DNA from 3 places in the Idiomarina sp. PL1-037 genome. Region 1 is predicted to be linked to each of the others. Evidence: predicted binding sites of a transcription regulator. Region 1 holds the regulator's gene; each other region holds the start of a gene.
The links. The regulator sigma-54, encoded in region 1, starts transcription at its own class of promoters, with help from an activator protein. The targets are predictions, from matches to a motif close to GTTGGCACGNNNNTNGNNT.
Positions count from the first base shown of each region.

Region 2: the regulator sigma-54 is predicted to act here: its motif matches at 1,656-1,674, upstream of fliE (flagellar hook-basal body complex protein FliE).
Region 3: the regulator sigma-54 is predicted to act here: its motif matches at 1,559-1,577, upstream of U0358_RS03865 (flagellar hook-length control protein FliK).

Region 1 is NZ_CP139873.1:439,661-442,804, forward strand. It holds gene rapZ (RNase adapter RapZ) at 1-443, opposite strand, end outside; gene ptsN (PTS IIA-like nitrogen regulatory protein PtsN) at 434-904, opposite strand; gene hpf (ribosome hibernation promoting factor) at 908-1,195, opposite strand; gene U0358_RS02090 (RNA polymerase factor sigma-54) at 1,223-2,683, opposite strand; gene lptB (LPS export ABC transporter ATP-binding protein) at 2,705-3,144, opposite strand, start outside.
Region 2 is NZ_CP139873.1:850,630-853,773, reverse strand. It holds gene fliF (flagellar basal-body MS-ring/collar protein FliF) at 1-1,228, opposite strand, end outside; gene fliE (flagellar hook-basal body complex protein FliE) at 1,276-1,608, opposite strand; gene U0358_RS03830 (sigma-54-dependent transcriptional regulator) at 1,756-3,117, opposite strand; gene U0358_RS03825 (sensor histidine kinase) at 3,110-3,144, opposite strand, start outside.
Region 3 is NZ_CP139873.1:856,312-859,455, reverse strand. It holds gene U0358_RS03865 (flagellar hook-length control protein FliK) at 1-1,489, opposite strand, end outside; gene fliJ (flagellar export protein FliJ) at 1,614-2,057, opposite strand; gene fliI (flagellar protein export ATPase FliI) at 2,061-3,144, opposite strand, start outside.

The sequences.
Region 1 (3,144 bases):
ACCTGTTCACTTAATTGGTGCAGAGATAAATCGCTGCTGTCGAGGCGCCAGGTTGCTCTCTCCATAATGGGTTCAAGCATTTTATGTTCGGCCTGAAGCGCTTCAAGCAGAGGCAGTTCTTTTTGCGATAACGGATGCAGGCGACGAGTCTCGCCAAAACGCTTTAGCAAGGTATTGTCGTCAGAGTCAATAAACAGAATTTCCGGTTCAACGCCTTTGGGCAAAAAGCTCAGAGAATCCAGTAATTCTTCAGAATGCTCTGGTAAATTGCGGACATCAATGCTGATGGCTATTTTTTGATATTGCTCGATGACTGCATGCACCAGCGTTGGCAACAGGCTTATGGGTAAATTATCAACGCAATAAAAGCCTAAGTCTTCCAGTACGCGCAGAGCAATTGTCTTACCTGATCCGGAACGACCACTAACAATGATCAGTTGCATGGCGACTGTTCACCTTCGCCCACAAATAATTGATATAACGCTTTGTCAGAATCTGCATGGCGCAGTGCGCGGGTGCAGTCTTTGTCATTCATTCTTCTGGCCACAGTGGCCAATGTTTGTAAATGGTTCTCGTGCTCTGACTCCGGCACCAGAAGCGCGAAGATAATATCGACAGGCTGGTTGTCAATAGAATCGAACTCGATAGGTTCGTCTAGGGTCAATAATACCGCCACCGGATGATTTGCATTAGGTAAACGGCCATGAGGAATTGCGATACCTAAGCCAATTCCCGTACTGCCTAAACGTTCACGGTTTAACAGGCTCTCAAAAATGTCATGACGGGTAATGCCAGACAGCTTAGGGGCTACGATTTGACTAATGGTTTCAAGTAGTCTTTTTTTACTTGCGCCCTCGACTGCACACTTGGTGCAGTCGGCGCTTAACAATTCACTCAGTTGCATGGATTAATGTTGTTTCATTTTCTCTTTGTGTTTAATCACCTGACGGTCCAGTTTATTAATTAAACCGTCGATGGCCGCGTACATATCTTCGTGCTTTGAATCGGCGAAAAGCTCACCGCCATTCACGTGCAGCGTAGCTTCCGCTTTTTGAATCGTTTTTTCAACGTTTAGGATGACGTGAACATTCGTTATATGGTCAAAATGTCTTTCCAGCTTGGCAAATTTTGTGTCCACGTAGTCACGCAGAGCTTCGGTAATATCGATGTGATGACCGGTCAAATTAATTTGCATAACGTCTTCCTTCTGCAGTTAACAAAGTTATAAAAGACTTTTGCGTTGGCTCGATGATGGAATGTTCAACGATTCCCGATACTTCGCAATTGTCCTTCTTGCTACTTGGATACCCTGTTCGGCTATCAGTTCAGCAATCTTACTGTCGCTTAATGGTTTACTGCGATTTTCAGCAGCGACCATCTTCTTAATTAAAGCACGTATTGCCGTGCTTGAACACTCACCACCGCCCTCTGTACTGACATGGCTTGAGAAAAAATATTTCAACTCAAATACACCACTTGGGCAGTGTAAGTATTTTTGTGTCGTTACGCGTGAAATCGTACTTTCATGCATATCGACAGTTTCAGCAACATCGTTCAGTACCATGGGCTTCATAGCCTCTTCACCATGCTCAAAAAAGCCTTGCTGGCGCTGTACTATGCAATTAGCCACCTTCAGCAGCGTATCATTCCTGCTCTCCAGGCTTTTTATGAACCAGCGAGCTTCTTGCGTATGGTTCTTTATGTACTGGCTGTCGGCTACTGACTTTGCCGCTTTACTTAAGGCGGCGTATTCTTCGTTCACTTTTAATTTAGGTACGCTGTCGGGGTTTAATTCGACCATCCAGCGACCATTTTTTTTAGTAACGGCCACGTCAGGAATAACATATTCAACAGGTTGCTGTGCAACTTGCTCGCCCGGATGCGGATGCAATTGTTGAATTAATCGCATAGTCTGGCGTAAATCGTCTTCCGATAACTTCAGTTTACGCTGAATAGTGCGAAAATCGCGACTGCCGAGTAAGTCCATATGTTCAGTCACTAAGCATAAAGCAACCTGCTTGTATTCAGTGTCGTCGCTCAGTTGCCGCAATTGAATGGCAAGGCACTCACTGACACTGCGAGCGCCGACACCAATTGGATCAAAATGCTGAATACGCTTTAGCACCATGCAAACTTCTTCTGCTTCTACTTCGGGCAGACGCACGGCTTCAATAATTTCATCAACATCGACCATTAGGTAGCCGTTGTCGTCTATGGCCTCGATAATGGCTTCCGCTATGGCGGTGTCTTCTTCTGAGAAATGAGAAAGTTGCATCTGCCAGAGTAGGTGATCCTGCAGAGATTCGCTGGTAGAGCCCTGGTAGACTTCAAAATCGCCGTCAAAGGATTTACCAGAGGAGGCTGCGCCGTTGGCAGGGGTATGACTGGAGTAGGTGTCGTCCCAACTGCTGTCGACCGGCAGTTCGTCAGGCATCTCCTGAGTTTTTATAACGTCGGATGTTTCCCGCTGACTGTCGTCCCTTTCCTCAATGTTGCGGGTTTCAGACTGGTCGGCGTCGTTACTTGTTTCACCTTCAACCTCCAGCAATGGATTACTGTCTAACGCATCCTGAATTTCTGACTGAAGATCGAGCGAGGAAAGCTGCAGCAGGCGGATAGCCTGTTGAAGTTGTGGCGTCATGGTCAGCTGCTGACCAATTTTTAGCTGCAGACTTTGCTTCATAATGACTGTCCCGGTATCACGTTATAGGGTGAACTGCTCACCGAGGTAAACGTCTCTAACCTGTTGATTCGATAATATACTTTCCGCATCGCCGCTTGCAATAAGCTCGCCATGACTGACAATATAAGCGTGTTCACAAACAGACAATGTTTCGCGAACATTGTGGTCAGTAATCAGTACACCAATACCACGTTGTTTCAAATGTTCAACAATCTTTTTAATATCAATAACCGAAATGGGATCCACCCCGGCAAAAGGCTCATCCAGCAAAATAAATGTAGGTTCCGCTGCCAGGGCACGGGCAATTTCGACCCGACGGCGTTCACCACCTGACAGGCTCATGCCCTGACTGTTTGCTATGTGCCCAATATGAAACTCTTCGAGCAAAGCATCAAGTTGCTCTTCACGTTCGTTGGTTGATAGTTCTTTACGAGTTTCCAGAATAGCCATCAGATTATCGC
Region 2 (3,144 bases), 410 kb from region 1:
GGCGAATATTTGCGATTTCTTCCACGCTACGCGATTGCGTTTCACCTTCGCCCGCTTCGTTGGTTATTGCTTCATGGTTCACCGCAACAGAAACACTCAAGCGCTTAATAGTGCCGGTTTGGCTTCGTGTATAAGTGACTGAATTATCAAGCTCATAATTACGGGTTGCTTCACGATGAGTACTGCCCGTAGCACCGCCGCCGGCATTTCCCGCTCCGGCTTCTTCAGGAATGTCTGAATCCAGTGGAGGTTGATTTGTTAACGCGCCCGGAATACCGCCAATTGCACTACCCATCGAGCGGTTTTCAACCGTCATTTCGCTGCGAATGGCTGGCATATCAGGATTAAACTGTCGTTGGGTTTCTTCACGTTGAGTAAAGTCCATGGTCACATCAACCTGTGCCGTATAATTGTCATAACCCAGCACAGGAATCAAAATACTATCGATTTTTTCGAGATATTCTTGTTCGCGTTTTTGTTCAATTTGATACTCACGCGAGCTTTTCGCCGCCAACGCGCTTTGTGAACCAGAGTTGAGCAAGCGTCCGGCCTGGTCAGTTACGGTTACATTCTCGGTATTCAGACCGGTAACGGACGACGCGACCATATCCACAATTGACGCCACTTCTTCTTCACTGAGCGAGCTTCCGCCACGAACATTCAGCATGACCGAGGCTTTAGGTTGCTTTTCGCGACGAGCAAAGACATTTTCTTTGGGTACCGCAAGTAACACTCTGGCAGCAGAGACTTTTCTGATTTCTTCAATAGCGCGCGCTAATTGAACTTCACGAGAATGAAGCAGGCGCTCACGCTCCAGTCGCTGACTAACGCCAAAGCCTGGTTCACTCATTAATATTTCTGAACCGTTGTTGGTCGAATTACCGTAATCAACACCCGCACGGGTTAGCTGCAGTTTAATTGACTCGTAATCTTCTTCCGGAACCGAAACCGTATTGCCGTCCACCTGGTATTCAATACCGTTTGCATCCATGTAGTCGAGGGTGCTGATCAATTCCTGAGTTTCTAACTTACCCAAAGGCCGGTAGGTTGGCTCCTGAGCCCACAACATTATAAAAACTGCAATGGCCACACAAATAGCCAAAGCCAAGACCACAATCACCTGACGCAGCATGTCAAAGTTGCCTAACATCGTCATGATGCTGGTCTTTTCACTGCCGTCATCGTTACCTGAACTGTTGTTATCAGGTAAGTCAGTATCTTGTACCATTAGATCCGTTGATTCAGCCACGACTTATATCTCCAGTGATGCAGCGGTTAAACCGGCATTGACATTATTTCTTTGTACGCATCAACGACTTTGTTGCGCACCTGAACCGTTGCCTCAAACGCTATGCTCGACTTTTGACTGGCAATCATGGTTTGCTCCAGCGTGACATTTGGGTCACCGAGTTCCATGCGGGTTTTTAAATCACCTGAGGTTTGCTGCAGTTCGTTAACATTATCCATTGCGTTTTTCAGCATATTGGAAAAATCAGCCTGAGAGGTATTGCCTTGCAGGGCGTTCACATTCGTAGGCTGATCACGCTGGGAAGCCTGCGTGGCCATAGACTGTAACTGTTGATAAAGTGCGTTTGCTTCCACTTTCATAATTAACCCCGTCAAAAATTCATCACTGACTTTATTTAAGGTTAGTTATGCAAACAGAGTGCCAACTTTTGATCGCGGCGGTGAGGTACAAAGAAAAGCCCTGAGAAACAGGGCTAATGGTAATGGACAAGGTATTTCAAGACCGTATTATGAGCCGGTCAGAGTCAGCCCCTGTTCCCGAATTTTCGCAAGCTTGTAGCGCAACGTGCGAGGACTAATCCCAAGCTCATCGGCAACAGGTTGGCGTTTCCCCTGATGCCGTTGCAGCGCCTCTTTGATAATTTGGTATTCCTGATGGAAAAGTGACTCATCGAGGTTTTCCGACTTATCTTCAGGCGTCTCCACCTGCTCCGGAAACACACTAACGGTTTCCACCGCGTCATTTAGTTCCAGCATAAGGTCCTGTGGCTGAATTTCCCCATCGCGATGCAACACCAGAGCTCTTTGCACTACATTTTCCAGCTCCCGAACGTTGCCCGGCCAGGAATAGCGCTTTAACTGTTGAACTGCTGCGGCGGAGAAATTGACGGGCGTTTTAATACCGGAACGTTGTTTATGTCGCTGCAATAAATTTTCTGCCAGAGGAACGATATCCGCAGGTCGTTCACGTAGAGACTTCCAATGCAGAGGAAACACGTTCAGCCGATACATTAAATCTTCGCGTAATAGCCCTTCGCGCACCGCCTGTTGTAAATCTCGGTTAGAGGTAGCTATTAACCGGACATCCAACTGTATGGTTTTACGTGACCCCAGACGCTCAACCTGGCGCTCCTGAATGACTCGTAACAGCTTAGCCTGCAAGTGCATAGCCATTTCAGTCACTTCATCGAGCAGCAAAGTACCGCCCTGAGCCAGTTCAAATTTACCGGGCGAAGACTGATTAGCGCCCGTAAAGGCACCTTTCTCATAACCAAATAACATCGATTCCAGCATGTTCTCGGGTATGGCTGCGCAGTTAATAGCAATAAAGGGCCCATCTGAGCGACCCGAGTGCTGGTGAATATAACGCGCCAGCACTTCTTTACCGGTACCACTAGGCCCGGTGACCATAACGCTCGCTTCACTACCCGCAACTTTTCGTGCCATAGCCAGCACGGCCTGGCTGGAATCTTCTTCTGCTACCGGCTCAATATCGTTAATTGCACCATCGGGCAAATAACGCTGCACCAGTGTTTGTAGCTTTTCAATTGAAAACGGCTTAGTCAGATAATCGACAGCGCCTTCACGCATAGCAACGACTGCGTCATCCACCTTTGCAAAGGCCGTCATCATAATAACCGGAATGTCGTATTGCTGATTATTCATGCTGCGCAATAACTGTAAGCCATCAATTCCCGGCATTTGTACATCGCTGATAACCAGCGCCACGGATTCTTTTTTCAGAATAAGCAAGGCTTCTTCGCCATTAGCGGCTTCCAGGCACTGACAATCAGCCAGTTCCAGCGTATCGATAATTGCTTCACGCAGCGATACGTCATCTTCAACAACCAATACTTGTCGCTCAGCCATAACGTACCTCTTTCATTCTATTTTCTG
Region 3 (3,144 bases), 420 kb from region 1:
CAAGTTCCGGCGGATCCAGACGAATATCCGCACGCTGGATATTCCTGCTCATCATAATATTGATACGCTCCTGCAGTTTTTGCGACGCTTCAGTTTGCTGCAAATCTAATGGTCGTTGTAGTGCCTGCAACGTATTCGCCTGACTGGATTCATTCGCAGCTACAGTTCCCTGCGCGGTTGACACCATTTGCCCCTGAATTGCCCGAGCCGCACTGGCATCGGCCAACGCATCGGTGTTATTCCGGAATACTTGTCCTTGCTGAACCGCATCGGCTACTTTTGTTTCTGCTTCAACAGCTGCATTCACAGAAACACCTTTAGCCGTTTGCTTACCCTCATCGCTTTTCACACCCATATCGCCAAAACTGGTTTTTTCTTTACCAGCTTTTGAGTCCGTGGCTGTAATAACGGATTCCGATGATTTAACAGGCTCTGCAACCTTACCTTGTTCTACCGATTTTTCGCTCAGCCCCGTACGACCTTTTAATAATTGTCTCACTTCAGCCAGTAACTGCTCAGCTTTAGCCGACTGCTCCTGAGTCAAAGCCTGAGGCTTATCAGCGCCGCCATTTTGGCTGGCTAAAATCTTGCGCAATTCGGCGGTGAACTGCTGCAGTTTCTTCTGCTCAGCTAAACTCAACTCACTGCTTTCGCCTTTCGCTTGTTGCGCAGAAACCTGCTGCTCCAGTTGCTTAAGCAAATTTGTTAATTCTTCAGCACTTTGCGGCTTGCCTGTGCTTTTATCCGGAGATACAGACAATTGAGCCAATACACGCTCTGCGGCCTCATTCAAAGCCTGAGTTAACGCTTTTTCATTACCCACTAACAACTTATCAGCGTCGGCTTTTGGTATAAGGGGTTCAAGCAAATTAACAATGAACTTACCGGCATCCTCAACCGCACTTTCAGCCCCTTCGCCCTGCTCTGCGGCCTGTATAAGTTGTTGAAGCTTTGCCTGTAATGCCTGTTTATCACTATCGGTCATGCCGGCCAGAAGCTCGTCGGCAAATTTCTGCCGTTCGGCATCCGTCATAACGGCATCACCCTCACTTTTACTAGCCGAATCCAGCTTAGCCATTAGGGCTTCCAGCATTTCCGCCAGTTGCTCATCGGTCATTTTTAGCTCGCCATCGCCCGCAGCAACATCCATCTCGTCACTCACGACAATTTCGCCTTCAGAGCTTACCTCAGCACTTTCCTGCTTCATTTGCTGCAACAGCTCCCATAAGTTTCGGGTTACCGGCTCACCGACATTTTTCTGCTCGATGTCTTTACCTTCAAGCTCACCTTCACCGTCGTTACCGGCTTTCTGGTAAGCTTCAATTTTAGCGGCCAGTTGTTGCAGCTCTTTATCGCCGCTATTTTGCTGTAGCATCAGCCGCGAGAACTCACCGCTATCGCCATCGGCGCTCTTCACTGATAGGTCGTTACCTTTACCAACTCGTGCAAACTTGTCGGCAGATTCGGTTAAATTAAGCAGCTGTTGCATAGTTTTATTCCTGAATTAAGTGCTTATTGACGCCTTGCTTAATAATACTTCGCAATGCGCTTGCGCTATTTTCAATAGCTGAGCAAACAATATCTAGTCAGTATCCAAGCAAATTTCGTTCCAACTATTTTCTGGCGCGAATAAAACGCTGACTGCTAAAATCGTCCAGGTTATTTTGTTCTTTTCTGGCTTCGGCTATTTGCTCACGCTTGCGCTTTTCTTTTATTAAAAAGTCTATCGATTCACGCTTGCGACGCTGCGCCAGCCAACGATCTTTACGTTGTTGTAACACCTGCTGCAACTTAATAATGTCGTGATGCAACTGTTCAACACCTTCGTCTAATTTTCCGACAAAGGCGTGATACTGCCCTACCTGCATTGAGGCAATTCCGCTTTGCCCGCGATGCTGCAGCTGGTTTAAATAGTCGAGTCGATATTTTGACATGCCGTCCAGACGCATCTGCTGTTCCTGAACCTGTTGCTGCACCTGAGAGAAGTCCTGAGCGGCTTTATCTTCGCGCCTTTGTTCCAGCTCCCGCAACATTTCCAACTGTGCCAACTCAGCCATAAATTACATGCCCGCTGACTGTTTTTGGTTCGGATTAACTAACTGATTAAGCAATAACAAGCTTTCATCATAATTCACTACGTCACGCATTTTCTGCTGTAAAAACTGACTCACTCGCGGTTGCATTGCAATAGCCTGATCAATTGCCGGATCACTTCCGCGAGTGTATGCGCCAATGGAAATCAGGTCACGATTACGGCGGTAGCTTGAGTACCATTGTCTGACTTTTATCGCCTGTTGCATATGCTCTTCTGAAACAACCTGTGGCATAACCCGGCTGATAGACGCTTCAATATCTATTGCCGGATAATGACCGCTGTCGGCTAGTTCCCGGTTCAGTACAATGTGCCCGTCCAGTATCGCTCTTGCCGAGTCAGCAATTGGATCCTGCAAGTCATCGCCTTCGGTCAGAACCGTATAGAATGCGGTAACAGAACCCTGACCGTCGCCGCCATTACCAGCCCTTTCAACCAATGCCGGCAACTTTGCGAAAACAGAAGGCGGATAACCTTTGGTTGCAGGTGGCTCGCCAACAGCCAGTGCTATCTCTCGCTGCGCCATGGCGTAACGAGTCAATGAATCCATTAACAGCAGCACATTCAGTCCCTGGTCACGAAAGTACTCAGCAACCTGAGAAGCCGTTTCACAACCGCGTAAACGAATAAGAGGGGACTGGTCGGCAGGCGCCGCGATAACAACCGCTTTCTCACGACCTTCCTCACCGAGAATTTCTTCTATAAACTCTTTTACTTCCCGGCCACGTTCGCCTATCAGGCCAACCACAATCACGTCCGCCGTGGTACCGCGAGTCATCATGCCCAACAGCACACTTTTCCCCACGCCACTGCCGGCGAACAGCCCCATTCGCTGACCCTGCCCGACGGTTAAACAGGCATTAATAGCCGTTACGCCAACATCCAGCGGCTGCTTCACCTGACGTCGATTCAATGGGTTCATGGGCTTGCTGCGGTAAGTTTTCCCGTCAGAAAAAATGGGACCTTTATCATCAAGGGGGTCGCCGCGGGCATCAATAACGCGCCCCAGCAGCTCCATACCCAGCGGCAGTTGATTCTTGCGATTAAGTGGT